One region of the Pseudomonas sp. GL_139_B genome, then DNA from elsewhere that is predicted to be linked to it. Evidence: predicted binding sites of a transcription regulator. Region 1 holds the regulator's gene; each other region holds the start of a gene.

The links. Region 1 encodes sigma-54, which starts transcription at its own class of promoters, with help from an activator protein. Its sites were predicted from a motif close to ANTGGCATNNANNTTGCTNT; they were not measured.
Region 2: glnK (P-II family nitrogen regulator) is a predicted target of sigma-54. The motif match lies at 3,455-3,474, and genes of this name have one in related genera.
Region 3: AC3ISI_RS24685 (pilin) is a predicted target of sigma-54. The motif match lies at 3,053-3,072, and genes of this name have one in related genera.
Region 4: flgB (flagellar basal body rod protein FlgB) is a predicted target of sigma-54. The motif match lies at 4,487-4,506, and genes of this name have one in related genera.

Annotation. Positions count from the first base shown of each region.
Region 1 covers NZ_CM174403.1:936,597-944,021, forward strand. Annotated here, with positions in the region: gene rapZ (RNase adapter RapZ) at 1-343, opposite strand, end outside; gene ptsN (PTS IIA-like nitrogen regulatory protein PtsN) at 346-810, opposite strand; gene hpf (ribosome hibernation-promoting factor, HPF/YfiA family) at 823-1,131, opposite strand; gene AC3ISI_RS04100 (RNA polymerase factor sigma-54) at 1,206-2,699, opposite strand; gene lptB (LPS export ABC transporter ATP-binding protein) at 2,884-3,609, opposite strand; gene lptA (lipopolysaccharide transport periplasmic protein LptA) at 3,609-4,157, opposite strand; gene lptC (LPS export ABC transporter periplasmic protein LptC) at 4,144-4,716, opposite strand; gene AC3ISI_RS04120 (KdsC family phosphatase) at 4,724-5,248, opposite strand; gene AC3ISI_RS04125 (KpsF/GutQ family sugar-phosphate isomerase) at 5,248-6,222, opposite strand; gene AC3ISI_RS04130 (ATP-binding cassette domain-containing protein) at 6,499-7,308, shown strand; gene mlaE (lipid asymmetry maintenance ABC transporter permease subunit MlaE) at 7,308-7,425, shown strand, end outside.
Region 2 covers NZ_CM174403.1:6,129,865-6,137,289, reverse strand. Annotated here, with positions in the region: gene AC3ISI_RS28205 (HigA family addiction module antitoxin) at 1-172, shown strand, start outside; gene ltrA (group II intron reverse transcriptase/maturase) at 672-1,964, shown strand; gene AC3ISI_RS28195 (BRO-N domain-containing protein) at 2,057-2,584, opposite strand; gene AC3ISI_RS28190 (accessory factor UbiK family protein) at 3,000-3,260, opposite strand; gene glnK (P-II family nitrogen regulator) at 3,681-4,019, shown strand; gene AC3ISI_RS28180 (ammonium transporter) at 4,055-5,392, shown strand; gene AC3ISI_RS28175 (secondary thiamine-phosphate synthase enzyme YjbQ) at 5,606-6,031, shown strand; gene sutA (transcriptional regulator SutA) at 6,135-6,458, shown strand; gene AC3ISI_RS28165 (hypothetical protein) at 7,037-7,425, shown strand, end outside.
Region 3 covers NZ_CM174403.1:5,401,080-5,408,504, reverse strand. Annotated here, with positions in the region: gene yacG (DNA gyrase inhibitor YacG) at 1-176, opposite strand, end outside; gene coaE (dephospho-CoA kinase) at 173-796, opposite strand; gene AC3ISI_RS24695 (prepilin peptidase) at 793-1,665, opposite strand; gene AC3ISI_RS24690 (type II secretion system F family protein) at 1,667-2,884, opposite strand; gene AC3ISI_RS24685 (pilin) at 3,119-3,541, shown strand; gene AC3ISI_RS24680 (BON domain-containing protein) at 3,849-4,202, shown strand; gene AC3ISI_RS24675 (DUF748 domain-containing protein) at 4,415-7,399, opposite strand.
Region 4 covers NZ_CM174403.1:4,758,331-4,765,755, reverse strand. Annotated here, with positions in the region: gene AC3ISI_RS21780 (flagellar brake protein) at 1-433, opposite strand, end outside; gene AC3ISI_RS21775 (flagella synthesis protein FlgN) at 526-993, opposite strand; gene flgM (flagellar biosynthesis anti-sigma factor FlgM) at 1,042-1,368, opposite strand; gene flgA (flagellar basal body P-ring formation chaperone FlgA) at 1,535-2,296, opposite strand; gene AC3ISI_RS21760 (chemotaxis protein CheV) at 2,378-3,310, shown strand; gene cheR (protein-glutamate O-methyltransferase CheR) at 3,357-4,184, shown strand; gene flgB (flagellar basal body rod protein FlgB) at 4,549-4,956, shown strand; gene flgC (flagellar basal body rod protein FlgC) at 4,960-5,403, shown strand; gene flgD (flagellar hook assembly protein FlgD) at 5,419-6,144, shown strand; gene flgE (flagellar hook protein FlgE) at 6,176-7,425, shown strand, end outside.

The DNA.
Region 1 (7,425 bases):
GGTTGGCGGTGCTCAGCGGGTGACGACGGCGGGTTTCGGAAAAGCGCTTGAGCAGGGTTTCTTCATCGGCATCCAGGTACAGCACATCGCACTTGATGTGCCGGCCGCGGACTTCTTCCAGCAGTTCGGGAAAACGCGAAAGGTGGCTCGGCAGGTTACGCGCGTCGATGGATACAGCGACCAGCGGTTGTAGCAATTCGGTATGAATCAAGGCGCCTTCCGCCAGTTCCGGCAGCAGGCCGGCGGGCAGGTTGTCGATGCAGTAGTAGCCGTTGTCCTCGAGAACATCGAGGACGGTGCTTTTACCTGAGCCGGAGCGGCCGCTGACGATGATCAAACGCATGATTACTGACCGTTTTGCTCGTCCAGGACAACCTGATACAAGGCTTCGTTGCTTGGGGCGCTGCGAAGACGATCACGGACTTCCTTGCGATCGAGCATGCTGGCGATCTGGCGGAGCAGTTCCAGGTGTGCATCGGTAGCTGCTTGCGGGACCAGCAGTACGAACAGCAGGTCAACCGGAGCGCCGTCGATGGCGTCGAAATCAATGGGGGCGTCGAGGTGCATCAAGGCGCTGATGGGCGACTCGCAACCTTTAAGGCGACAGTGGGGGATGGCGATGCCGTTGCCAAAACCGGTCGAGCCGAGCTTTTCACGGGCAATCAAAGCCTCGAAGACATCTTGCATCTCCAGATCCGGCACTTCCCGGGCGATCAGGTTGGCAATTTGCTCAAGGGCTTTCTTTTTACTGCCGCCCGGCACGTTCACAAGGGAACGGCCGGGGGTCAGGATGTTTTCAAGTCGGATCATGGGTTGGGAGTGTTAACGACCGGTCGCACCCTGGAGGAGGCTCTGGGTCTTTTCCTTATGCTTTTTGAGTTGTTTATCGAGCTTGTCGGTCAGCGAGTCGATCGCCGCGTACATATCGGTATGTTCCGCGTTTGCGACCACTTCATTGCCGGGAATATGCAGGGTGGCTTCGATTTTCTGCTTCAGCTTCTCGACCGTCATCGTGACCTGCACGTTGGTGATCTTGTCGAAATGCCGCTCTAATCGTTCGAGTTTTTCGCCGATGTAGGTGCGCAGGGGTTCGGTCACTTCCAGTTGGTGTCCACTGATGTTGACTTGCATACAGCTTCTCCTTCGTTGCCAGTGCATAAAGCGGTAGATCAGATGATCTACCACTGGAACGCTGTGGCGTGGCTCTACATCAACCGCTTGCGTTCGCTCGAAGGCGCGATCCCGAGGGACTCGCGGTACTTGGCGACGGTGCGGCGAGCCACCTGAATGCCTTGTGCCTCCAGTAAACCAGCGATCTTGCTGTCACTCAACGGCTTTTTCTGATTTTCCGCGGCAACCAGCTTTTTGATGATCGCGCGGATCGCTGTGGACGAGCATTCACCGCCTTCGGAGGTGCTGACGTGGCTGGAGAAAAAGTATTTCAGCTCATAAATACCCCGTGGGGTATGCATGAATTTTTGCGTGGTGACCCGTGAAATTGTCGATTCGTGCATGCCCACTGCTTCGGCAATGTCATGCAGGACCAGCGGTTTCATGGCTTCGTCGCCGTATTCCAGGAAGCCACGCTGATGCTCGACGATCTGGGTGGCGACTTTCATCAGGGTTTCGTTACGGCTTTGCAGGCTCTTGATGAACCAGCGGGCCTCTTGCAACTGATTGCGCATGAAGGTGTTGTCGGCGCTGGTATCAGCGCGCCGGACAAACCCGGCGTATTGGGCGTTGACCCGCAGTCGTGGCACCGACTCCTGATTCAGTTCCACCAGCCAGCGTTCGTTGTCCTTGCGCACGATAACGTCGGGAACGACGTACTCGGCTTCGCTGGATTCGATCTGCGAGCCGGGGCGCGGGTTGAGGCTCTGGACCAGTTCGATGACCTGGCGCAGTTCATCTTCCTTGATCTTCATCCGGCGCATCAGCTGAGAGTAGTCGCGGCTGCCGAGCAGATCGATGTAGTCGCTGACCAGGCGCTTGGCTTCGGCGAGCCAAGGCGTCTTGGCTGGCAATTGGCGCAATTGCAGTAGCAAGCATTCGCCCAGGTTGCGAGCGCCGATACCGGCCGGCTCGAATTGCTGGATGCGGTGCAGGACGGCTTCGATTTCGTCCAGTTCGATGTCCAGTTCCGGATCGAAGGCCTCGAGGATTTCCTCGAGGGTTTCATCCAGATAGCCCTGATTGTTGATGCAGTCGATCAGGGTCACGGCGATCAGGCGATCGGTGTCGGACATCGGCGCCAGATTCAGTTGCCACAACAGGTGGCTTTGCAGGCTCTCACCGGCCGATGTGCGAGTGGTGAAATCCCATTCGTCGTCATCGTTGCTCGGCAGGCTGCTGGCGCTGGTCTGGTAAACGTCTTCCCATGCGGTATCAACCGGCAGTTCATTGGGAATGCGCTCGTTCCAGTCACCTTCCTCGAGGTTGTCAACCGTGGGAGCGGTTTCCTGGTAGGAGGGCTCTTGAATGTCGGCGTTGGGTTGTTGCTCGGCTTTGTCGGCCAAGGGGTCGGCGTTGTCGAAGTCGTCGCCATCTTCCTGGCGTTCGAGCATCGGATTGGACTCCAGGGCCTCCTGGATTTCCTGTTGCAGGTCCAGGGTCGACAATTGGAGCAGGCGGATGGCCTGTTGCAGCTGCGGTGTCATCGTCAGCTGCTGGCCCATTCTCAAGACTAGCGATGGTTTCATGGCAGGGGCTTAACACCTTATTCGCCGGCGCGCATGCGCCATCCACTACAGGGCGCCGGAGCGCCAAACATAAGCAAATTATATGCCCGAAACTGCAGCGTTTGCCTAGAGCGCTGTAACAATAAAAAAATGTTGATTTTTTATCGAGACAAGCGCCCGAGAGAACAGTCAGACACCTCAACGCTTACAGGCGGAACTCATGGCCCAAATAGACTTCTTTAACCAGATCGTTGGCCAGGATAGTGGCGGAATCGCCTTCAGCGATCAGCTGACCATCGTTGACGATGTAGGCGGTTTCGCAGATATCCAGGGTTTCACGGACGTTGTGGTCAGTGATCAGCACGCCAATGCCCTTGGCCTTGAGGTGGTAGATGATCTGTTTGATGTCGCCTACCGAAATCGGGTCCACGCCGGCGAATGGTTCGTCGAGCAGGATGAATTTCGGGTTGGTAGCCAATGCCCGGGCGATTTCCACGCGACGGCGTTCACCACCTGACAGGCTCATGCCGAGGTTGTCGCGGATGTGGCTGATGTGGAATTCCTGCAGCAAGCTTTCCAGCTCTTTGCGACGCCCTGCCTTGTCGAGTTCCTTGCGGGTCTCGAGGATCGCCATGATGTTGTCGGCGACCGAGAGTTTGCGGAAGATCGACGCTTCTTGCGGCAGATAGCCGATACCGGCCTTTGCACGACCGTGCATTGGCTGGTGGCTGACATCCAGATCGTCGATCAGCACACGGCCCTGATCGGCCTGAACCAGGCCGACAATCATGTAGAAGCAGGTGGTCTTGCCGGCGCCGTTAGGACCCAGCAGACCGACGATTTGACCGCTGTCGATCGACAGGCTGACGTCACGCACGACCTGGCGGCTCTTGTAGCTCTTGGCCAGATGCTGAGCTTTCAGAGTTGCCATTACGGGGCCTTTTGCTCGTCGGTTTTCTTCTTCGGCTGGATCACCATGTCGATACGCGGACGCGATTCGGTCACCTTGCTGCCGGTAGCGCGACCGGCGCTGGCAAGCTTTTTGTCGGTGTCGTAGACGATTTTCTCGCCTTGGGTGATGTTGTTGTCCTTGTCGATAACCTTTGCCTTGTCGATCAGTACGACGCGATTTTTCGCGGCGAGGTACTGGATGGTCACACCCCAGCCCTGGACAGGCTTGGGGTCGCCTGCGGTTTGCAGTTGCTCGAAGTAGGCCAGATTGCCCACCGAGGTCACCACGTCGATGTCACCCGCCGGGGTGCGCGTCATGGTCACTTTATTGCCGGTAACCTTCATCGAACCCTGGGTGATGATCACGTCGCCCGTATAGGTGGCAACGCCGTTCTTGTCGTCCAGCTGGGCGTCGTCGGCTTGTATGCGGATAGGCTGGTCTTGATCGTTCGGCAGAGCCCAGGCGCTCACGCTTCCCAGTGCTGCGCCCAGACTGAGCAAAATAGGGAGGGTTTTAACGAGCCTCATACTGTCCTCTTACGTTAGATAGCAGGTGTATCCTGCTTTCTTTCAAGTACGCTTTCATTCCGATGCCTGTCGATACACCGCCAGCGCCGTCGATACTAACGGGTTGATCGGTCTGCGCATATTGCTGCTGCGGGAACACAGTCATACGGGTGGTGGTAATCAGGGTCCTGCGGTTTTTCTCGTCAAAACGGGTGATGCGCACCGAGTCGATCAACTCGACCTGGGTGCCGTCCGGGTTGACTTCCCCGTGCTCGCTCTGGACGTGCCAGGGAAACTCGGTGCCGCGAAACATGTTCAGGTCCGGATTGGTCAGCAATGTGACCTCTGACGCCTTCAGGTGTTCGACCTTGTCGGACGTCATTTCGTACTGCAATTTGCCGTCCGGCAGAAACTGCACGCTGTGAGCATTGGTCGCGTAATAGTCGATCGCGCTTTCATCGACCTTGACCACAGTTTTGTCGAGGAAGCGTTCCGGGCTGATGTTCCAGTAGCCGACCGCAGCGAACAGCGCGGCGATGCAGCTGAATAGCAGGATGTTACGAAACTTTTTGCTCAGCATAATGGGCTCACAGATACGCAGCGTTGGCCGCATCAAGGCGGCCCTGGGCGCGCAGGATCAATTCGCAGAATTCACGAGCGGCACCCTCGCCGCCCCGGGCAACGGTAATGCCATGAGCATTTTCACGCACGAAGCTGGCGGCGTTGGCTACCGCCATGCCCAAGCCGACGCGGCGAATCACCGGCAGGTCCGGCAGGTCGTCACCCAGGTAGGCCACTTGTTCATAGCTTAGGTTGAGTTGAGCCAGAAGCTCGTCCAGCACTACCAGTTTGTCTTCCCGCCCCTGATAAAGGTGGGGAATGCCGAGGTTTTTCGCTCGCCGTTCGACCACCGGGGTTTTGCGGCCGCTGATGATTGCGGTCTGCACGCCCGCTGCCATCAGCATCTTGATGCCTTGGCCGTCGAGCGTATTGAATGTCTTGAATTCACTGCCGTCTTCGAGAAAGTACAGGCGCCCGTCGGTCAGCACGCCATCGACGTCGAACACCGCGAGTTTGATCTGTTGGCCGCGTTGCAGCAGGTCCGTGTTCATTACATTACTCCTGCACGCAGTAAATCGTGCATGTTCAAGGCGCCGACCGGACGGTCTTCGCTGTCGACCACGACCAGGGCGTTGATTTTGTGGTCTTCCATGATTTTCAAGGCCTCGGCAGCGAGCATTTCGGCGCGGGCGGTCTTGCCATGAGCTGTCATGACCTGTTCGATGGTGGCGCTATGGATGTCGATGCTGCGATCCAGTGTGCGACGCAAATCACCGTCGGTGAAGATCCCGGCCAGTTTGCCATCAGCCTCCAAAATGACGGTCATTCCCAGGCCCTTGCGGGTCATTTCCATCAATGCGTCTTTTAGCAGGGTACCGCGCTGAACCTGTGGCAAATCTTGCCCGGCGTGCATGACATTCTCCACTTTCAACAGCAGGCGTCGGCCAAGCGCGCCACCGGGGTGGGAAAAGGCGAAGTCTTCAGCGGTAAAGCCACGAGCTTCCAGTAGTGCGACGGCCAGGGCATCACCCATCACCAGGGCGGCCGTGGTGGAGGAGGTGGGTGCCAGGTTCAGCGGGCAGGCCTCGTGTTCGACATGAACGTTGAGGTTGACCTCGGCGGCCTTGGCCAACGGGGAATCCGGGTTGCCCGTCACGCTGATCAATTGAATGCCCAGGCGCTTGATCAGGGGTAGCAAGGTCAGGATTTCATTGGTGGAGCCGGAGTTCGACAGGGCCAGGATAATGTCATCCCGCGTGATCATGCCCATGTCGCCGTGGCTGGCTTCGGCCGGGTGGACGAAAAAAGCCGTGGTGCCAGTGCTTGCCAGGGTCGCGGCGATCTTGTTGCCGATGTGTCCTGATTTACCCATGCCGACCACCACCACGCGGCCTTTGCTGGCCAGAATCATCTCGCAAGCGCGTACGAAATCTGCGTCGATGTGGGGCAGCAAGCCTTCTACGGCTTCGAGTTCGAGGCGCAGGGTGCGTTGTGCTGATTGAATCAGGTCACTGGATTGGCTCATGTCGGAAATCGTATAGCCTGATGAAGGGCCGCGATTATAGCGGTAATGATCAAAACCCTCACGCAAGTTCGTTACGCTTTGTCATTCTCGATGACGCAATCCCCTCTAAACGAGGCTTTTTGCCGATGATGTTACTGAAGATGTGCTGGCTTTGGCCTTGGGCGCTGGGCCTTTGCAGTGATATAGTTCGCGGCCAGTTCGGCCTGCCCGGGGAGGTATGTGCTTTCGTCAGAGAGTCAGGCGTCCGAGTGAGAGGCTGCATCGCAAGGAGTTTAGATGAGTGCCGATAACGCCTACGCGGTCGAGCTGAAGGGACTGTCCTTCAAGCGCGGTACGCGCAGCATTTTCAATAACGTCGATATCCGTATCCCACGCGGCAAGGTCACCGGCATCATGGGGCCTTCTGGGTGTGGCAAAACCACGCTGTTGCGATTGATGGGCGCACAATTGCGTCCAACAAAGGGCGAAGTCTGGGTCAACGGCCAGAACCTGCCGAAGTTGTCGCGCAGTGATCTGTTCGATGCGCGCAAGCACATGGGGGTGCTGTTTCAGAGCGGCGCCCTGTTTACCGATCTCGATGTGTTCGAGAACGTCGCCTTCCCGCTGCGCGTTCATACCGAGCTGCCGGAAGAAATGATCCGTGACATCGTCCTGCTTAAATTGCAGGCCGTGGGCTTGCGTGGCGCCATCGACCTGATGCCTGACGAATTGTCCGGTGGCATGAAGCGTCGTGTAGCGCTGGCCCGGGCGATTGCCCTCGATCCTCAGATTCTCATGTACGATGAGCCCTTTGTCGGCCAGGACCCCATCGCCATGGGCGTGCTGGTGCGCCTGATCCGCCTGCTCAACGATGCGCTGGGCATCACTAGCATCGTGGTCTCCCACGATCTGGCTGAAACCGCGAGTATCGCCGACTACATCTATGTCGTCGGTGAAGGTCAGGTATTGGGGCAGGGGACTCCCGAGGAATTGATGAGCTCGCAGGAGCCACGGATCCGTCAATTCATGACCGGCGAACCCGATGGTCCGGTCGCATATCACTTTCCAGCGACGGATTACCGCGCAGATCTTCTGGGGAAGCGTTGATGCGCAAGATTTCACTAATAGAACGCGTGCGCCAGTTTGGCCACGCCGGCATCGATGTGCTGGCAGTATTCGGTCGTTCGACGATATTCCTGTTTCATGCCTTGCTCGGTCGCGGTG
Region 2 (7,425 bases), 1.2 Mb from region 1:
GCTTCAGCGTCGAGGCGTCAGTGCTGATATGGCTCTCAGGCTTTCTATTTGTCTGGATACGACCCCTGAGTTTTGGCTGAACCTGCAATCGACTTACGATTTGCGCAAAGCCGAGATTGAACGAGGGGCTGCGATCCGGGATCAGGTTGAGCGTCTTTCACATTGCGCCTGATCCTCTGCTCCTGAGCGAACCCCACGTTACAAACGTGGGGTTTTTTTGGTGCGCCCAGCATGGGCGCAATCTTGTGGGTGAAAGTCCCGCCGTAAGCTGACCACAGCGAACGAAGTGAAGCGCAACTGCATGAGGGTGACCGAGTGTGGGGAGGAAGCGTGAATCGAAGCCGTGAGCCGATGGACAAGAACCGGATACAAGGCGAAGCCGATCAGGGCGAGCGAGCCAAAAATCGCGAAGCTCTTGTGGTCAAAGATCAGGCTGCGTAAATCCGGCGGTTGTGCGGGGAAGGATTGCGTTCTTACCTGGGGAGATCTCGCCTCGTGCCTGAAAGGGCGACGGCGCCAGCCGGAGCGAGAAGTCAGCAGAGGCCGTAGTAGTCTTTTTTTTTGACGAAGGGCCGAACGAGAGAAAGCGTTATAGGCCATGTTGATGCGAACGACCGGAAGTCAGATGCCTGCCAAACGCGGGGCGGATCGAGACTGCGAGCGGTGAAGCCGTGAGAAGCTCCGTCAGTGACGAGGTCAATCGCCCGCAAGATGAAACCGACAACGCAGGGCAAGGGCTACTGGAACGGGCCTTTGCGAGAGAAAACCTGAAGCGGGCATGGAAGCGGGTCAAGGCCAACAAAGGGGCAGCGGGAGTCGATGGTCTGGATATTGAACGGACTGCCGAACACTTGTTAACCCAGTGGGCAGCGATTCGTGAACAGCTTCTCTCAGGTGTCTACCGGCCCAGTCCGGTACGACGTGTGGTCATTCCCAAACCTGACGGCGGTCAACGCGAGTTGGGTATCCCGACGGTCACCGACCGTTTGATCCAACAAGCGCTGCTACAAGTCCTGCAGCCATTACTCGATCCGACTTTCAGTGAACACAGCTACGGCTTTCGCCCGGGACGCTGCGCGCAAGACGCCGTGTTGGCAGCTCAGCGCCACGTGTCTTCGGGCCGAAAAGTGGTGGTGGATGTGGATCTGGAGAAGTTCTTTGACCGGGTCGACCACGACATTTTGATGGATCGTTTACGCAAGCGGATTGCGGATCGGGCGGTTATCCGGCTGATTCGGGCGTATCTGGATGCAGGAACGCTGATCAATGGCGTGGTCGAGAAAAGCCGCTGCGGGGCGCCGCAAGGCGGCCCGCTGTCGCCGTTGTTGGCGAATGTGCTGTTGGACGAAGTGGATCGGGAGCTTGAGCGTCGAGGTCATTGTTTCGTGCGCTATGCCGACGATGCGAATGTGTATGTCCGTAGTCGCAAGGCAGGGCAGCGGGTGATGGCCTTGCTGAAGCGTGTGTATGACAAGCTGCACTTGAGCGTCAACGAGAGCAAGAGTGCGGTGGCGAGTGCGTATGGTCGCAAGTTTCTGGGCTACGCCTTCTGGGCATCTCCACAAGGCGTCAAAAGAGCGGTAGCGGTCAAGGCGCGCAAGCAGTTCAAGCAACGGATACGCGAGCTCACCCGTCGCTCAGGCGGTCGCAGTATGCGACAAGTTGTGGAGAATCTACGCCCTTATCTCTTGGGCTGGAAAACTTACTTTGGGTTGTCGCAAACACCGAAAATCTGGCGAGAGCTGGATGAATGGATACGACACCGACTGCGAGCGATCCAGCTTAAGCAATGGAGGCGTGGACCGACGATCTACCGCGAACTGCGGACGTTGGGAGCCAGCAGCCAATCGGCCCGGAAAGTGGCGGCCAACTCGCATAGCTGGTGGCGTAACAGCCGATTTGAGCTGAATCGAGTGTTGGATTTGGCGTGGTTCGACAGGCTGGGACTGGTGCGACTCTCATAACCTCAATCTCTCGAACCGCCCGGTGCGGACCCGCATGCCGGGTGGTGTGGCAGGGGAGCGGCCTATGAAGGCTGCCCCCTATGCCGATTCGTTCAGATTGCCAGGAGTATTCGGGAAGCACGCTTCCACCACGGCGCAATGACCGCACGCTGTGGCCGTTCACCTTCTGCCAGCATGTGTGGAACATCCTGCAACCGAATCCACGGCTGGTTATTCCAGTGCAGCAAACTCAATGACATCTCCGACCAGTTCAACAGGCTCAAAATCGGGCGTTCGTTTGTGGTCGGTTGCTGTGCATCCCGGAGGGCGGGGACCACGTCGTGGGTCAGCCATTCGCGCAAGGCTCGGTATTCGGGGCAGTAGTGGTAGACCAGCAGGGCGTAGACGCCGGATTCGCTGATCAGCAGGGTGTCTTCGATGACGCCATGGATGAGGATTTGCGCGGACTGGTGTTGATCGGGGTCGAGTTTTCGGACGGCACGTTCGTCGAGGAAAAGGCGGAGCAGTCGGCCGAGGTCGCGGGCGCTGAACCAGGGTTGGTTTTCCAGGAGGAGGGCGTGGAGGTTGAGTTTGTGGCGGGTGAAGACGTGAGGAATCAGATAAGCATCGTTGCGATTCATTGATACAACTCCTTTTGCTAAAGGGGCTGCCGTCAATCGTCGCCAAACGATTGGGTGGCAGCTGTACGCAGGTTGGCGAACCGGAGCAAAAGGAACCCGGCAGACCCGAAGGTCTCCCACGCACAACCGCCATGACTCGATGTGGCGGAAGTAAACCCGCCATCGGATGGTCGTAATGCGCCTTAAGCTTCCGGGTCGCCAAACCCAGTGCTGAACATTCAGCATTGGGTGAGCTTAGGAACTGGAGCTTTGCGGCGCTATCGGACGGCGGATGAGATCGTTGTAGGACTCTGCCTTGAATCAGCGCTGAATCCGGAATAGCTGGAAGGTCGTTCCGACCTTATCGCGAGCAGGCTCGCTCCCACAGTTGATTGGGGTTCACAGGGGATTGGGCTTTACCGTGAGATGGGCTGTGTTACTCGCTTGGTGGATTCAGCTTCGCTTCCAGCTCCGCCACCTTCGCCTCAAGACTCTCCAGCCGTGCCCGGGTGCGTGCAAGCACGACCATCTGGCTATCAAACTCTTCCCGGCTCACCAGGTCGAGCTTGCTGAAGCCACTCTGCAACAGCGCCTTGAACTGGCTTTCGATTTCGCTTTTCGGCAAAGGGGTTTCGCCGCTGAAGAGGCGGGAGGCGGTGCCCGTCAGGGCGTCTAGGAAGTCTTTGGGCGCGAGCATGGGAAAGGTCCTGGAAACATTGGCGGGCAGTGTATCACGCAGTGTCTGTAGTCAATTCCGGTAGCCAGTCAGCGCACGTTTTTCGCGCATACGGACGGACGGCAGTGCACCGTTGTTGTGCGTTAATTCCCGGGTAATTCAGGGCGATGGCTTGCGGCATTGGCCAAGAGATTGAATTCAGTGTGTTTTGTCGAGATGGCAAGCTTTCTGCTAAGTGACTATCAACCCCTGCACTGATGCAGTCGCTGTGACGAATGCAGTGCGCCATGCGAAACGGGGGAAGTGTTTCGTACGGGGTGGTTAGCTGGGTTCGGACGGGCATTCAAGGCCGACGATGCGTTACAAAGCCAGGCACTGCGCTTAGACTTGAGACGGGTTTGTTTTCCTGGGGCAAGTCCACCAATTCGGGAGAGAGTTTTCATGAAGCTAGTCACTGCCATCATCAAGCCGTTCAAGTTGGACGACGTGCGCGAGTCGCTGTCCGAGATCGGCGTGCAGGGCATTACTGTTACTGAAGTCAAAGGCTTCGGCCGGCAGAAGGGTCACACCGAGCTGTATCGCGGCGCGGAATACGTGGTCGATTTTCTGCCTAAAGTGAAGATCGATGTCGCCATTGACGACAAGGATCTGGATCGGGTTATCGAGGCGATAACCAAGGCTGCCAATACCGGCAAGATCGGTGACGGCAAGATCTTCGTGGTCAATCTGGAACAGGCGATTCGCATCCGTACCGGCGAAACCGATACCGACGCAATTTAAGCCGCCACAAACCCAACGCCCCAGGAGAATACAATATGACTCTGCGTAATTTCGCAGGGCTAGGAGCCCTGTTGTCCATCGTAATGCCCGGCCTGGCTATGGCGGCAGATCCGGTGGCGGCTCCAGTCCTCAACTCCGGCGACACCGCCTGGATGTTGACCTCGACAGCCCTTGTGCTGTTCATGACCATTCCTGGCCTCGCGCTATTCTACGGCGGCATGGTCCGGTCCAAAAATATTCTTTCCGTGATGATGCAGTGCTTCGCCATTACCGGTCTGGTCACCATCCTGTGGTTCCTCTATGGCTACAGCATGGCGTTTGATACGACGGGTATGGAAGCCGGTGTTGTCAACTACAACTCCTATGTCGGCAGCTTGGCCAAGGCCTTTCTCGCCGGCATCACTCCGTCCAGCATTACCGGGCCAGCGGCGCTGTTTCCTGAGGCGGTATTTGTCACCTATCAGATGACGTTTGCCATCATCACCCCGGCGCTGATTGTCGGTGCGTTCGCTGAGCGGATGAAGTTCTCCGCGATGCTGGTATTCATGGGCATCTGGTTCACCGTGGTTTATGCGCCGATCGCGCACATGGTCTGGAGCGGTCCGGGTTCGCTGTTGGGCGACTGGGGTGTGCTGGACTTCGCCGGTGGCACCGTGGTGCACATCAACGCCGGTATCGCGGGTCTGGTAGCGTGCCTGGTATTGGGCAAGCGTAAAGGCTTTCCGACCACCCCGATGGCGCCGCACAACCTCGGTTATACCTTGATGGGCGCAGCCATGTTGTGGGTCGGTTGGTTCGGCTTTAACGCCGGTTCCGCTGCTGCGGCCAACGGTACTGCCGGTATGGCGATGCTGGTTACCCAAATTGCAACCGCTGCCGCTGCACTGGGCTGGATGTTCGCCGAGTGGGTCACTCACGGCAAACCAAGCGCACTGGGTATCGCCTCGGGTGTTGTTGCGGGTCTGGTGGCAATTACCCCGGCCGCCGGCACCGTCGGTCCGATGGGTTCGCTGGTCATCGGTCTGGCAGCAGGCGTGGTGTGCTTCTTCTGCGCCACGACCCTGAAACGCAAACTTGGCTATGACGACTCCCTGGACGCCTTCGGTGTGCATGGTATCGGCGGTATCCTCGGCGCGATCCTGACCGGTGTATTCGCTGCACCGTCCATGGGTGGCTTCGGCACCGTGACTGACATCGCCGCGCAAGTCTGGATTCAGTGCAAAGGGGTTGGCTTTACCGTGATCTACACCGCGATCGCCACGTTCATCATCCTTAAGGTCGTGGACGCTGTTATGGGTCTGCGGGTCAATGAAGAAGAAGAAGCGGTCGGCATCGACCTGGCACTTCATAACGAGCGCGGCTACAACGTGTAAGCACGCGCATAAAAACTTGCCCGGCTTGCCGGGCATTTTTTTGTCTGGCGTTTGTCAGTGAAGGAGTGGCTGAAAGGTTTTTTCGTACACGTTCAGGGGCGTTTACGACGGGCGCTTTTCTGCGGCCAATGGCTTACATCATTGAAGGAATATTAGGGCCTTTGTTTTTTCCCAGAGCGCGCTAGAATGCGCCCCGAACGTGCGGAGAACTGTATGTGGCAACAGACTCTGATTACCCTGCGGGCACGGCCCCGGGGCTTTCATCTGGTAACGGACGAGTTACTCGCCGGCTTGCCTGAACTCAAGGCGTGTCGGGTCGGTCTGTTGCATCTGTGGCTGCAGCATACCTCGGCGTCGTTGACCATCAACGAGAACGCCGATCCGGCGGTACGTCGCGACTTCGAACGGTTTTTCAATCGTCTGGTCCCACAAGGAACAGACGGCTATGAGCATAACGACGAAGGCCTGGACGACCTCCCGGCGCACTTCAAGGCCAGCGTGCTTGGCTGTCAGCTCAGTTTGCCGATCTCGGCAGGCCGACTGGCGCTGGGGACCTGGCAAGGTGTTTATCTGGGCGAGCACCGTGATTTTGGCGGTGCCCGTAAAGTCCTCGCCACCGTACACGGTGAAGAGGCATGAACCGCTGGTCACCAGCGGTTATTGAATTTTTCCGGCGACTGTCGACAGACGGTAAAGCTGGGCTATAACTAATCTGCTTTTCGCAAGAGTCATGAGGTAGAACATGAGCGACGATGATCTGGAAAACGACGACCTCGAAGTAGGCGACGACGACGAAACCGAAGAAGGTCTGGAAGCAGCGGCCGAAGACGTCGCTGAAGACGATGGCGGTGATGCGCCCGTTCCGACCGCCAAAGGCAAAGCCAAGGCTGCGGTATCGGTTGATGAACTGCCGAGTGTTGAAGCCAAGAACAAGGAGCGCGATGCACTCGCGCGGGCCATGGAAGAGTTTTTGGCCAAGGGCGGCAAGGTGCAGGAAGTGGAGGCCAACGTGGTCGCCGATCCTCCCAAGAAGCCTGATAACAAGTACGGCAGTCGGCCTATCTAAGCGTCTGCCCTTGCTTGCTGAAAAAGCCCGCCGTCGCTGCGGGCTTTTTCGTTCTACAGGCCTTTAACTACGCGGGTCTATAATTAACTTCGACATCAACCCCACACGCAGCCCCACACCTATTGCTCGCGTGAAGCAGCTTTTTCCTAAAGCGTGAGATTCCTGCCGGCTTCAACAGCGTCCCATTGGCTACGCCTTTTCAATCTCTTCACTGGTAAACAGGAAGGGCGCCCGCACCACTCCATATGACTCCGCGCATCGCGGGCGACATCTGCCGAGCCTCTCTGGATCGCCCAGAGGCGACTTCGATGGCGAGTTGGTTTCATAAAAACTAGGAAATTGAGAAAGTCCGAATCGGGCGGGGTAAATCCTCGGCGAATGGATCAGCGTCGCAGCGGAAGGTCTGTAGTGTCGTGAGCATGGCCAGAATTGCTAAGCTCAAATTGCAGCGAAGATTACGAAACGTCTTGCCTGAGTAGATCATTTTCGTTGATATTCGGTCCGTCTTGAAGGCGCCAAGCCATTAAGACAAAGCTCAATTGTTAAACAGTGACCAGAATATTAAACGGAATTTATCGATGAAATTGATAGGCTTCTCTTCACCAGACTTTGCAAAATTTTGCCCTCCGGAATTCAATATTCGTAACGGGTGCAATACGATACGGTTTGGAACATTGTTTGATTTCCGGACTGAAGAAAACGAAAAGCTACGAGATGAGGGGGAAGGAACGTTTAGTTATTCTGTGGAGTTCCCCGAACTCACAAAGGTCTCCCATGAATGGCTCGGAGCCTTTGAAATGGAAAGTCACGGCAGTTTCCATATTGGCGAAATGGAAATGCGAAATGGAAATTTCTTCGTGAAAAATATGACTCTTTCAGGGTCCAGTCATAATTGCTGGGTCTATTGCATGTCTAAAAGTACTGAGGTTGCGGGGAATATCACTGACACGCATCAAGATAAATGGTT
Region 3 (7,425 bases), 1.9 Mb from region 1:
CTGAACAACTCGTCCTCGGCATCGGGAGCCACTGGAATCTTGTTTTCTTCGGACGCCCAGGCACCCAGGTCGATCAGTTTGCAGCGGTCGGAGCAGAATGGCCGGAATTTGCTCTCGGCCGTCCATTCCACGGGGGCGCCACAGGTTGGGCATTCGACGGTTGTTGGTTGGCTCATGACTGGCCTCCACGCAAAGTAAGGTAAAAGTGATGCAGGCGTTCGACCTCGCTGTGCAGCCAGGCGAGATCGCGGTCGTTGACCACCACATCGTCGGCATGGCTCACGCGATCCTCGCGGCTTGACTGGGCCTTGAGGATCGCCTGGACCTGTTGTTCAGTGGACTGGTCACGCTGCAAGGTGCGTTCGATTTGTAGCTGTTGTGGGGCATCGATCACTAAGACCCGCTGGGTTATGGCGGTCTGCCCGGATTCGATCAGCAGCGGCGAAACCAGAATTGCATAGGGCGATTGTGCCTTGGCCAGATTGTTCGCGATTTCTTCACCGATCAACGGATGCAACAAGCCTTCGAGCCACCGGCGTTCCTCTGGCACTTCAAAGATCAATGCGCGCAGGGCCGCACGATCCAGTGTTCCGTCGGCTTGCAGCACGCCGGGGCCGAAGTGTTCGGCGATGGCGGCCAGCGCCGGGCGTCCCGGCTCCACCACCCAGCGCGCCGCGTGATCGGCGTCCACGACGTGGATACCCAGGTCGATAAAGTGTTGGGCAGCGGCGCTTTTGCCGCTGCCGATGCCGCCAGTCAGGCCGAGAATCCAGGGTTTTTCCACAGGGGTATTCATTTCAAACCGACAAACTGCCAATAGAAGTCGGTTATTTGACCACCCCAGAGCAAGGCAATCCAGCCGGCAATCGCCAGATAGGGGCCAAAGGGGATTGGCGACGAGGTTTTTGCGTTGCGCAGACGCAACAAAATCACCCCGAGAATGGCGCCCACGAGCGATGACAGCAGGATCGTCAGTGGCAAAATTTGCCAGCCACCCCACGACCCGAGCATGGCCAATAGCTTGAAATCACCATGGCCGATACCGTCTTTGCCGGTGAGCAGCTTGAACAGCCAGAAAACCGACCACAACGCCATGTACCCGGCGACCGCCCCCCACAGCGCTTCATGCAATGACACGAAGACCCCGAAGCTGTTGACGATCAACCCAAGCCATAACAGCGGCAACACCAGCACATCCGGCAGCAGTTGGTGCTCGGCGTCGATCAGGCTCATCGCCAGCAAGCCCCAGGTCAAGATCAACACCATGCCGGCCTGCCAACCGAATCCGAAATGCCAGGCGATAAATGCCGAGAGCAGGCCACAGGCCAGTTCAATCAGCGGATAGCGCTTGCTGATCGGTGCGGCGCAGTTTGAGCATCGCCCCCGTAAAAGCAGGTAACTGAACACTGGAATATTTTCCCAGGCGCGAATTTGATGATCGCACTGCGGGCAATGGGAGTGGGGCAGCATCAAGTTGTAGGTCGGGCCAGGCGCTTCGGGCGGGACACCCAGCACGTCTTGGGCTTGCAGCCGCCATTCGTGGTGGAGCATTTTGGGCAGGCGCCAGACCACCACATTGAGGAAGCTGCCCACGACCAGGCCCACCACTAATGCGAGGACCACGAAGAACGCTGGGTAAACCGTCAGAATTTCATTCAAGGGCATGTCAGATCGCTGAGCCGAGTTGGAAGATGGGCAAGTACATTGCAACCACCAGGCCCCCGACGATAACACCCAGCACGACCATGATGAATGGCTCCATCAGGCTGGTGAGGTTATCGACCATGTTGTCCACTTCGTCTTCGTAGAAACCTGCGACTTTATCGAGCATGTCATCCAGTGCGCCGGATTCTTCGCCAATGGCTGTCATTTGAATCGCCATGTTGGGGAAAACGCCGCAAGTACGCATGGAAAAATTCAGCTGCATGCCGCTCGACACGTCCTGCTTGATGCGCAGTACCGCGCGCTTGAACACAATGTTGCCGGTCGCACCGGCCACGGACTCCAACGCTTCGACCAATGGCACGCCGGCGGCAAAGGTAGTCGACAGCGTTCGGGCGTACCGGGCTACGGCAGATTTGTACATCAGCGTGCCAATGAGGGGTAGTTTCAACAGCCAGGTGTCCAGCCAGTCACGAAAGCCCGGGGATTTTTTGAAAGCGTGGCGCACGCCGAAAATCGCCGCGATTCCCACACCGAGCATCGCCCACCACCAGTGCTGCATGAGCGCCGACAGGCCGATGACCATCACCGTGAAGGCAGGCAGTTCGGCACCAAAACCTTTGAACACCGACTCGAACTGCGGCACCACCTTGACCAGCAAAATCCCCGTGACAATGATCGCGACGAACACCACGGCCAATGGGTAGGTCATGGCTTTCTTGATCTTGGCCTTGAGGCTTTCGCTCTTTTCCTTATAGGTCGCCACCCGCTCCAGCAACGTATCGAGGGCGCCGGCCTGTTCGCCGGCATCCACCAGGTTGCAGTAGAGCTCATCGAAATACTGCGGTTTTTTGCGCAGGGACGCGGCGAAGCTGTTACCCGCCGCGACTTCCTGCTTCAACTCGTCCACCAGTTTGCGCATGGCCGGGTTATCGAAGCCTTCGCCGATAATGTCGAAGGACTGCAACAGCGGCACGCCGGCTTTCATCATGGTCGCCATCTGCCGGGTGAACAGGGCAATTTCCTGAGTCTTGATACGTTTGCCGACGTTGAAAATCGACGCGGATTTCTTGTGCACCTTGCTGGGGCTGATGCCTTGCTTGCGCAGTTGGGCCTTGATCAACGCCGGGTTCTGGCCGCTCAACTCTCCAGTCATTTTGGAGCCTTTCCTGTCTGTGCCTTCCCAGGCGTAGACATTTGTTTTTGCTGCTTTGACCGACATGTTCAGTCCTTGGTGACCCGATTGATTTCTTCATGGCTTATAGCCTAGTCAAGGCGCTGAGCCAAACCAGCGGCCTTGAGGTGACAAAAAGTGTCAGATAGTGCGGTTACTGGGGGGAGGAACGGTCTTTGATTCGACTCGCCGCCCCGCGAACAGGGGGGTGTAGCGCTTGGCATGGGCTGTGCTGATGCTCTTTCAGATCATGAGCTTTCGACTCATGCATGGAGCTTGTCTATGAAAACTCAGAAAGGTTTTACCCTGATCGAACTGCTGATCGTGGTGGCGATCATCGGGATTCTGGCGACGTTTGCGTTGCCGATGTATTCCAAATATCAGGCCAGGGCAAAGTTGACGGCGGGTCTGGCCGAGATTTCCGCAATGAAGGTGCCGTATGAAGATGCTATCAATCAGGGCACGGCGCCAACGATAGGCAACGTGGCGCCGGCGGGTCACGCCGCGACCAGCAATTGCACCGTCGCGGTCACCGGCGCTGTGGATACAGGTAATGGCAGCATCACCTGCACGGTTTTGAATGCCCCGGCGCCAGTGCTGAGCAAGACCATTAAATTGATCCGTGATGCTTCCAATGGCTGGTCGTGTACCAGTACTGCTGAACAAGACTACCTGCCTAAAGGTTGCACCAGTTCCGCCTCGTAAACGCTGTCATCCAGCACGGCCTCGCTGTTTCGGTTGCGGGGCTTTTTTTTGTTTGTCGAATGCCTCGCTACTGAAAAAAAGGCAAAAAATTCAGTGTGTTAGGAACTTTGTGAAAACCCGCAAGTTGCATGCAGAGTTTCGCCAGGTCATGCATTTTGCATGATTTCGAAAATATGCAAAATTTATAACTTGTTGATTTAAAACGATTTAGTTGTTGTTTCAAAGTTGGCACAGCGTTCGCACTCTACCCAGTAACCCTGCTGAGAAGACAACCAGCAGACTTTCTAGAAAAACAGGAGTTACACGTATGAAGAAGTTCGCTATCGCTGCCGCTACTGCTACCGCGCTGACCCTGACTCTGGCCAACGCTGCATTCGCACAGACCACCACCACTCAATCGCCAATGACATTGGCTTCGGGTGAAATGACCAAGGCCGAGGACGCTACTTCCGACACCTGGATCACGACCAAAGTTAAAAGCGACCTGCTGACCGAAAAAGGCATTCCTGGTACCGACATCAAAGTCGAAACCAACAAAGGCGTAGTGTCCCTGTCGTCCTCGGTTGCGGTGACTGCCTCCCAGAAATCCACCGCTGTGGCGATCACCAAGAAAATCAAAGGCGTCAAAGCGGTCTCCGCTGACGGCCTGAAAGCCGAGTAAGGCAAAACTTCTCGCCTGGACCGGGAGAAGGTGTGGCAGACGGGCTGAGTAATACGCCTGCCACTTCTTAGGAGTTCATGCGAACGGCCATAAGGATGTGGCCATTACAGGCCCCGGCATTTGTGTCGGGGCCTGTTCTATGGCTGCACAAAACAATTGCGGCCACTCAAGATTGTGTTGAGTTCAATGGCTACCGAGCAATATTCTCAGCATCACTCGGCATCCAGATGCAACGGCGTAATCACCCGGCCATCACTTTGCGCTTCGCCAAGGTTGGCGTCGATGAAGTACACACGGTCATCGGCCAGCTGACCTTTGTCCACCAGATAGTCCTTGATGCTGCTGGCGCGCTCCTGCCCTAGCTGACGCAGCAGCACGTCGCTGGTGCTCCAGAACTTGATCACGTCGGCGCGCATTTTGGCGGTGCGTTCTTCCTTGCCCAAGTCATTCCATTCGGCGGGCGGCTGAGTCTTCAGACGTGTGCGGTAAATGCCTTCCAGCAGCGCACCTTTCTCGTTTTCCGGGACCACCAGCAATGAAGCCTGGGCCGGGACTTTGTCGCCGCGACGCTGGAGCATTTTGTAGTAGTTGTATTGGTACTCCCGCTCCAGGCGTTGTTCGGCAATCAACGGGCCGTCACTGCTGGCGGCGGCCGTACCCTCGATTTCAAGTCGCAGGGCCGGACGTTCCTTCAAGGCTTGGGACAGTTTTACCAATGCGGCCTCGGCGTCCTTGTTCAAATCGCTTGAGCCCGGTGCGAACGATACGGTACCCAAGTCCTCGGAACCGCCGCCACTGACCAGTCCGCCAATCAGTTTGAACGGCGCAGCGGCGGCTTTGACGATCAGGTTGCGCAGGGTTTGCCAGACTATTGGCATGACGCTGAACTGCGGATTATTGAGGTCGCCAGTGACAGGCAATTCGATGGAAATCTTGCCATCCACATCCTTGAGCAAGGCAATTGCCAGTTTCAGCGGCAGACTCACGGCATCCGGGCTGTCGACTTTTTCCCCCAGCTCCAATTGCTCGACCACCACTTTGTTCTCGGCCTTGAGCTGACCTTTGATGATCAGGTAATGCAGGTCGAGGTTGAGCCGGCCCTTGCGGATGCGATACCCGGCGAATTTGCCAGAGTAAGGGGTGAGCGTGGTCAGCTCCACACGTTTGAAACTGGTCGCAATGTCGAGGCTGGCGATCGGGTCGAACGGATTGACCGCGCCCTTGATGGTCACCGGTGCATAACGGTCGACCTTGCCTTTGATATCCACGCTGGCCGGTTTTGCCTGACGGCTGTCGATGGTGCCGATCTGCCCGTTGAGCTGTTGCACGGCGGTGGCGAAGTTCGGTGTCAGGCTGAAGTCGGCGAAGTTGGCCGAGCCGTCATTGATGGCGATGCCGCCGATGTGTATGCCCAGTGGCTTGCCGTTACTGGCCGGTTTTCCGGCGGTGGTTTTGGCCGCGGTATCGGGGGGTTGCGGGATCAACAGGTCATCGATACTGGTGGTGCGATCTTCGTTGATCATGAAGCGCGCATAAGGCTGGAACAGGTTGACCTTGTCGATCGACAGGCTATCACCGTGCTGATAGTTCAGGCCTTCGAGCACTAGCTGCTGCCACTTGAGGAAGTCGCGGGTTTTAAGGGTGTCGAGGGTGTGCAACTGATCGACTTGAGCCCGGCCAGTGACGCTAAATGCCAGCGGCTCAGTGCTTTTCAGATCGACTGCCAGATCACCGCCGAGCATGCCGCTACGCAGTTCCAGGCGGATGAATGGGGTGATGTAGGACTGGGCGACACGCAGGTCAATGTCTTTGGTCTGAACCTTCAGTTTGGCGCTGATCGGGGCGAGATTGACCACGCCGTCGGCCAACACCTTGCCTTGTTTGCCCACGCCGGTGTCGAGCTTGAGATTAAAAGGCGAACCGTTAAGGCTGTCGAAATTCTGCAGGTCCAGATTCAACGGGCCGACTTCCAGCGCCACAGCAGGTTGCGCCTTGCGGTCGGCAAGGTGCACCTGGTAATCGCGCAACTGCACGTCTTTGAGCAGCACTTGCCACGGTTTGCTCGGTGGCGTCGGTTCAGGTTTGGGCGAGTCGGCTGCCGCTGGCGCACTGGCAGGTTCGGCCTTGGCCTTGGCGGCGGGTTTGGACGGCTGACTGGCGAACAGCTTTTGCCAGTCAAGTTGCCCGTCGGCTTCGAGGGCGGCCCAGGTTTCCAGTTTGTGGCTGCGGACCTTGCCGACCACCACGTGTTGCTTGGCCAGGTCTACGGTAGTTTCGCTGATATCAAGTCGTTCAAGCTTCGCCAAAGGTCGGCCGTCCGGGGCCTTGATCGCGAAAGGCGCGACACTGACGGCGACATTGCTCAGTAGCAGTTCGGTTTCTTTGGACAGATTGAGTTTGTAATCGGTGCTGAGGCTCATGATGCCGCTTTCGAGGTTCAGGGGCACTGCGTCGCGCACATAGGGCCAGAAGGCTTTCATCTTGCCATCGGTGATTTTCAGCTTACCTTCGGAGGCGAGCGGGATCAGGCTGAAGTTGCCGGTCCAGTCGACCTGTCCGCCGTTGGGGCCGATGGCCACCAAGGTCATGTCGGCGCTGTCGTCGGGAAGGGTGCTGAGGTTTTTCAGCTCGAAGTCGAGTTTGTCATAGAGGAATTCGATAGGTTCGCTGGGCCGGGCATCTTCAAAGTGCAGGGCGCCACCCGCCAGTTTGATCCGCTCGATGCGCAGCGGAAACGGCTTGGCATCCGGGTCGGCGGGGGTGGGTTCGCCCGCTGGCAATTTGAACAGCCCGAGCAGGTTGAGCTGGCCGTCCTTGCTGAAGAGGATTTCAGTCTTGAGTTTGTCCAGTTCGATATCGGACAGGTGCACGGCCTTGGTCCAGAGACTGTCGAGTTGCAGATTGGCGTACAGGCGTTCGAAGCCGATCTGTTCCTTGCCTGGCTCGCCGATGACCAGGCCCCAAAGGGTGACTTCCAGGCTGAACGGGTTGAATTCGATCCGCTGAAGGTGGGCGGGCACCGTGGCGTAGTTGGCCAATTGCTGGTTGGCGACCCGCAACGCGATGCCCGGCAAAATCAGAAACCCCAGCAAGCTGTAGAGAGCCAGAGCAGTCAACAAGGCGCCGATAGCGCGAATCAATCCTTTGGTCATGTGTGGCTTCATCTGTCTGAATCGGAGTGCCTTGGAGTATGGCATGCGATTGCAGTTCCGAAGTGACCACG
Region 4 (7,425 bases), 2.5 Mb from region 1:
CACCCAGTTCGACATCGACCAGCTGCGCCAGCTTCAATGCCGCCCGGAAGGCGTTTCGGCGCTGGTGGTAAACCACCTCATCGGGGAGTTTGCCGCGATAGCAGCGCGTGTTGCTGAATTCGTCAATGCTCAGTGGGCCGTTGCTTTCCCAAGCGATGCGCACGCCCTCATGGAAGCCTTCGACCCGAAACGATTCGCCCGCCAGCAGATAGCGTTCGCCATCGCGGGGCACCATTTCGTCCAGGGCGATCATGTCTGCGTCACGATCGACGTCAACCAGATAGCTCTGGAAACGCTGGTTGCGCTCATGGAACGTAATGATCAGAGGGTCATGACTCTCTTGTAGCTGCCGAAGGTTGCCAGCGATCTCCATTGGCGTGGAAAGCACCTTGGGTGGCTGTGGAGCATCTTCCGCGTTTAAGGCATTGGACACGGTTCATCATTCTCCGGACAAAATATGTTTGCGCATTGCCAGTATATTGCCAGCATGTGACGCGCCTAGATAGAGCGAACTCATCGACAGGTTCAAGCCTGACTGAGCGGGCGTGGCTTCGCTAGCATGGAGGTTGATCCGCGGGCATCGTAAAGCGCGGGTGGTTCGCCGCCGGTGAGAATTTTCAGCTGATGGGCCGTGGCGGCCTGCTGGATCAGGATCGACTGACCATTATTGACATTGATGGCCTGGCACTGAGCCAGAAGGTCGGTCAGGGCATCACTTTGCGCAAGTAACTGATCACCGACGCTTGATTGGCTGGCGAGTTGCTCCAGGCCGTGGCGATTGGTGGGCAGGTTGAGGCTGGCGAGGATTTCGCTGCGTTTGCGGCCATGCTGTTCGAGCAGAATGATCATTGCCTGTTTGCGCGCCAGAATGTCTTCGAGCAGCGGCATGTCGCGACCATGCAAGGCGAGGGACTCGGTTTGCAGTAATTCCAGCAAGTGTTGCGCTGGAGCAAAGTCGTCGATGATCAGTTGCAGTAAATTAGTGTCGTGCATGGCTGGCCTTGGGTTTTAAGCGTCCAAAAGCCTGGCGCAGGCCGTGGCCTAGCGCTGGGCTTCGAAGTTGAGCAGTTTGCTGGCTACACGGTTGCTGTCGACTTTATAGCTGCCATCGGCAATCGCTGCTTTCAACTCAGCCACGCGGGCGTTGTCGACGGCAGGCTGATCGCGCAGCTTGTCAGTGACCTTCTGCAACTGCTGAGCCTCATTGCTGAGGTGTACCGATTCCCCGCTTTTGGCGGTACTGGCCTGTTCGGCCGGGGTATTCAGCGGCACGGATTTGCCGGCTTCGGCAGTGTCCTTGTTGGCGCTGGTACGCGTACTGCCGGTGAGTGACGAGGAACTGTTCAAACGGCTGAAATCGATGACCATGATAAAAAACCTCTGGGAATTTGGACGCTTGCCATGTTTTCGGCTCTCCTTGCAAAAACTTTAGGCCCATTTATCAATGAGCGTGCATGCGCCAGCGCATTTCCTGCGCGCGGCACAGTTTAGGGAACCGCCACGATCAGCGCCATGCTTTCACCAACAAGGCTCCCTACATGGCCACTTCCACCTGGCCCGGCGCCATGACCTGCGCCTTGATGACCCGTTGGGAGTTGAGGTTTTTCACTCGAATCTGTTCACGCAAGCCGCCATTTGACAGCGCTTCGCCCGGCATGCGCACGCTGAGCGTACCACTGCGGGCGGTAATCACTACCTGGTCGCCCTTGCTGATGACTTCGGCCTGTTCGAGATGGACCTGCGTCAGGACCTGATCGGTGACCGTTGGTCGGGTCAGCTTCTGTCCGATCGCCTGATCCACAGAGGTGAAGTAACCCTGGCTGATCAGGCTGATGTCTCGTTCGCGCAGCATGACGTCACCCGACTCGATAAAGCCGGCTCGCTTGAGCGGTCGAGTGGTGGTGACGACATCGCGAAACAGGCGGACTTGAGCGGGTACAAAGACAGTCCAGGGGGCGGTGCTGTCGCAACGTACCTTGACCGTGACCCGGCCAATCGGGATCGCAGGGCTCTCTAAAGTGGCTGTCAATTCCTTGTCGCACAGGGGCATGCGCAGTCGCGGATCGAGCTGATTGACCTGAATCTCATAGCGACCTTCGGTTTGGCTGGTCGCCAAATAGTCTTCGACAGTGAATTCAAGAAAGCCCTGAGTGACGCCGATAAGCATGTCAGGCAAGGTAACTGCGTCAGCAAGGGCAGGGCTGCCAGTATTGAACAGGCAGACGGCCGATATCGCGCAAAGCCATTGGCGAGCGATTGATGTGAGGCGTCGAAAAAATGTCGGTTCTGTGTTCATACGCGTTAAAAAGCAAGCGCCGTGCCGTTTTGTGATGACAGCGCGTCGCAACACATTCAAGCGTTGTGTAGGAGTCGGTGCATGGCTGGTGTAATGGATGCGGTAAACCAGCGCACGCAGCTGGTAGGGCAGAATCGCCTTGAGCTGTTGTTGTTCCGTCTCGACGGCCAGCAGCTTTATGGGATCAACGTGTTCAAGGTTCGGGAAGTGCTGCAATGCCCCAAACTCACGCTGATGCCAAAATCCAGTCCTGTCGTGTGCGGTGTGGCAAGTATTCGGGGGGCGACTATTCCGATTCTTGATCTGGCGATGGCGACCGGCTCCGGCGCGTTGAAAGATCAAAGTAATCCATTCGTGATCATCACGGAGTACAACACCAAGACTCAGGGTTTCCTGGTGCGCTCGGTGGAGCGCATCGTCAACATGAACTGGGAGGAGATTCATCCGCCACCCAAGGGCACGGGGCGCGACCATTACCTGACAGCTGTGACGCGGGTCGACAATCAGCTGGTCGAAATCATCGACGTCGAAAAAGTGCTGGCGGAAGTCGCGCCGACACCAGACGCGATTTCGGTCGGTGTGGTCGATCTCGAAACCCAGCACAAGGCCTTGTCCTTGAAGGTCTTGACGGTCGATGACTCGTCGGTGGCGCGCAAACAGGTGAGCCGTTGCCTGCAAACCGTCGGCGTTGAAGTGGTGGCGTTGAACGACGGCAGGCAAGCGCTGGATTACTTGCGCAAGCTGGTCGACGAAGGGAAAAAGCCGGAAGAAGAGTTCCTGATGATGATTTCCGACATCGAGATGCCGGAGATGGATGGGTACACACTGACGGCTGAGGTCCGCAACGACCCACGCATGCAAAAGCTACATATCATCCTGCATACTTCGTTGTCGGGGGTTTTCAATCAGGCGATGGTCAAGAAAGTCGGTGCCGATGACTTCCTGGCCAAGTTCCGCCCTGATGACCTGGCATCCCGGGTAGTCGACCGGATCAAAGCAGCAGACATCAGCTAGGGGCCTTCTGCCCCTGGTGGTTCACACGATTTAAGAGGCGGCATCTTTGTCTACGGGTAATTTGGATTTTGAACAGTTCCGGGTCTTCCTGGAAAAAGCCTGTGGCATTTTGCTCGGTGAAAACAAGCAGTATCTGGTCTCGAGCCGTCTCAACAAACTGATGGAACAGCAGGGCATTAAGTCGTTGGGTGAGTTGGTCCAACGCATTCAGACCCAGCCACGCAGCGGTTTGCGCGAAATGGTGGTGGATGCCATGACTACCAACGAAACTTTGTGGTTTCGTGACACCTATCCCTTTGAAGTGTTGAAGAACAAGGTATTGCCGGAAGCGATCAAGGCCTCACCCGGTCAGCGTTTGCGGATATGGTCGGCGGCCTGTTCGTCGGGGCAGGAGCCGTACTCGCTGTCGATGTCCATCGATGAGTTCGAACGCGTCAACCTGGGCCAATTGAAGATGGGCGCGCAGATTGTGGCCACCGATCTGTCCGGCACCATGTTGGCCAACTGCAAGACTGGCGAGTACGACAGCCTGGCGATTGGCCGTGGTCTGTCGCCCGAGCGCCTTCAGCGTTACTTCGACCCGAAAGGGCCGGGGCGCTGGGCGATCAAGGCGCCGATCAAGAGCCGGGTGGAGTTTCGCTCGTTCAACCTGCTGGACAGCTACGCAGCCTTGGGCAAGTTCGACATCGTGTTCTGCCGCAACGTGCTGATCTACTTCTCCGCCGAGGTGAAGAAAGACATCCTGTTGCGCATACACAGCACGCTCAAGCCAGGTGGCTATTTGTTCCTCGGTGCGTCCGAAGCGCTGAACGGTTTGCCGGATCATTACCAGATGGTCCAGTGCAGCCCGGGGATTATTTACCAGGCGAAGTGATTCGTCGGCGGCACAAAAACGGGAGCCCTCAGGGGCTCCCTTTTTTTTTTGCCTGGTGATTTCTCGCCACCACCTCTAGACCCTGTGGGAGCCGGGCTTGCCCGCGATGGCGGTATCACTGGCGAAGTTGATGTGACTGATAGACCGCCATCGCGGGCAAGCCCGGCTCCCACAAGGTACGTTGTGTTCTTTGGAGGGTGATAAGCGGCAGAAAAGCGGCAGATAACGGAACCCGGTTGCCGCTTTTCTGGCATTGCCGCCTTGCCACTCCCCGCAAAGCCCCGGTTTCCGGGCTTTTTTTATTTGGCACGCCGCTTGCTATGTCTCTGTTACGAAAAATCAGGTCACCCAAAGGTTTCCCGACATGAGCATCAGCTTCGATAAAGCGCTCGGTATCCACGAACAAGCCCTGGGCTTTCGCGCTCAGCGTGCCGAAGTCCTGGCCAACAACATCGCCAACGCCGACACCCCGAACTACAAGGCTCGGGATCTGGACTTCTCGAAAGTGCTCGCCGCACAGAACGAGAAAACCAAGAACGGTACTTTTGCCTTGAACATGACCAATAGCCGTCATATCGAAGCTCAAGGCCTGGGCAATGGCGACGAGTCGCTGCTGTATCGCACGCCGATGCAACCATCGATCGACCAGAACACCGTGGACGCCCAGCTGGAACAGTCGAACTACGCGGAAAACGCCGTCGGCTTCCAGGCCAGCTTCACCCTGCTCAACAGCAAATTCAAAGGGCTCATGTCAGCCCTGCGCGGAGAGTAAGTCATGTCCTTATCCAGTGTTTTCAACATTGCCGGTAGCGGCATGAGTGCCCAAACCACTCGCTTGAACACCGTGGCCTCGAACATCGCCAACGCCGAAACGGTCTCGTCGAGCATCGATCAGACCTATCGTGCCCGTCACCCGGTGTTCGCCACCATGTTCCAGGGCGGCCAGAGCGGCGGCAGTAATTCGCTGTTCCAGAGCCAGGACGCTGCCGGTCAAGGCGTGCAAGTGCTCGGCGTAGTCGAAGACCAGAGCAACCTTGAAGCGCGCTACGAGCCGAACCACCCGGCTGCCGATGCCAAGGGTTACGTCTACTACCCCAACGTCAACGTCGTCGAAGAAATGGCCGATATGATTTCCGCGAGCCGTTCGTTCCAGACCAACGCCGAAATGATGAACACCGCCAAAACCATGATGCAGAAGGTCCTGACCCTCGGTCAGTGATAAGGGGCGACTCTGATGAGTGTTATCGATACCACCAGCGGCTTGAGTCTCAAGGATGTTTTGGCCAACTCCTCGGTCAAGACCAGTAGCACCGGCACCGACGGCCTGGCAGCCGCCACAGGCAGCGCCACCGGTAAAAAAGCGTTGGGCAAAGACGCGTTCCTGCAATTGCTGGTGACCCAGCTGAAAAACCAGAACCCGCTTGAGCCACAAGACAACGGCGCGTTCGTCGCTCAGTTGGCGCAGTTCAGCAGCCTGGAAGGCATCACCACGCTGAACGATACGGTCAGCGGCATTGCCGGCAATTACAACTCGTCGCAAGCGTTGCAAGCTTCTTCGCTGGTCGGCCGCTCGGTGGTCGCCCAGACCGACACCGCAGTGGTTGATACCTCCAAGAGTTTCAACGGTACGGCAATCGTGCCGGCATCGACGGACCCGGTGACGATCAAGATCGCCAATGCCGAGGGTAAAGTCGTTCGCACCATCGACCTGGGCAGCCAGCCAGCGGGCAATGCCAGTTTCATCTGGGACGGTAAAAACGATGCGGGCGAAGTGGCCGCGGCCGGAACGTACAAGTTCGCCGCCACCGCAACCTATGACAGCCAGGCGACCTCGCTGGTGACTTACCTGCCCGCAACCGTCAACAGCGTGACCATCAGCCAGACCGGCGGCGAGATGATGCTGAACCTGGCAGGTTTGGGCAGTGTTGCCCTGTCCAAAGTACAAACCATTGGTATATAGAGCCGGCTAACGCGGCACAAAGGAGTGGATTATGTCTTTCAATATCGGCCTTAGCGGTCTCTATGCCGCCAACAAACAACTGGACGTAACCGGCAACAACATCGCCAACGTCGCGACCACCGGTTTCAAATCCTCCCGCGCAGAATTCGAAGACGTGTACTCGGCCACCCGCCTGGGCACCGGCAGCAAGACCATCGGCAACGGCGTACGCCTGGCCAACGTTTCCCAGCAGTTCGGCCAGGGCGACGTGAGCAACACCGGTAACGTGTTGGACATGGGCATCCAGGGCAACGGTTTCTTCATCATGAGCGACAACGGTTCGCTCAGCTACACTCGTGCCGGTGCGTTCAAGACTGACGCCCAAAACTATGTGGTCGACAACAACGGCAACCGCTTGCAGGGTTATGGCGTAGACGCCAACGGCAAGATCATCAACGGCGTGCTGACTGACTTGAAAATCGATACGTCGAGTCTGACGCCGCATGCGACCACGCTTGTCAATCAGACGATGAATCTGAACTCCTCGGACGCACTGCCAACGGTGACTCCGTTCAACGTCAAAGACACCAACAGCTACAACAAAACCATTTCCACCCCTGTGTACGACACGCAGGGTAACCAGCACTCGATGGACCAGTACTACGTTAAAAATCCGGGGGCCAACTCCTGGACTGTTTACACCTACATGGACGGCCGTAGCCCTGGCGACCCGACGCAAAACCCACCGGTGCCGTTGGTAGCTGACATCACCTTCAATCCCGATGGCAGCATCAAGACGATGGCGACCACAACTCCAGCTCCCCCGCCTCCGGCCGCTTCTTGGAATCTAAGCGGCACCACCCTGACCATGAAAGGCTGGAATCCGGGCGTACTGGTTGACGCCAACGCCAACCCGCCAACCTGGGCCTTGAACGGCTCGGATGCCGCTGCTGGCGGTGTTGCGTTCGATTTGACCAAAACCACCTCGTACGCCTCGCCAACCGCGCGTACTGCGCAGTACCAGGACGGCTACGCCACTGGCCAGATCGCCAGCCTGACCATCGACGAAAGCGGTGTCATGACCGCCAACTTCACCAACCAGCAGACCAAGGCCATCGGCCAGGTAGCCATTGCCAGCTTCGCCAACGAACAAGGCTTGCAGCCAATCGGTGGTACTTCCTGGAAGGAAACCTACGCCTCAGGCGTAGCCGGCGTCGATGCACCGAAAACCGGTACGCTGGGTTCAGTCGTGTCCAACTCGCTGGAAGAGTCCAACGTCAACCTGACCAACGAACTGGTTGA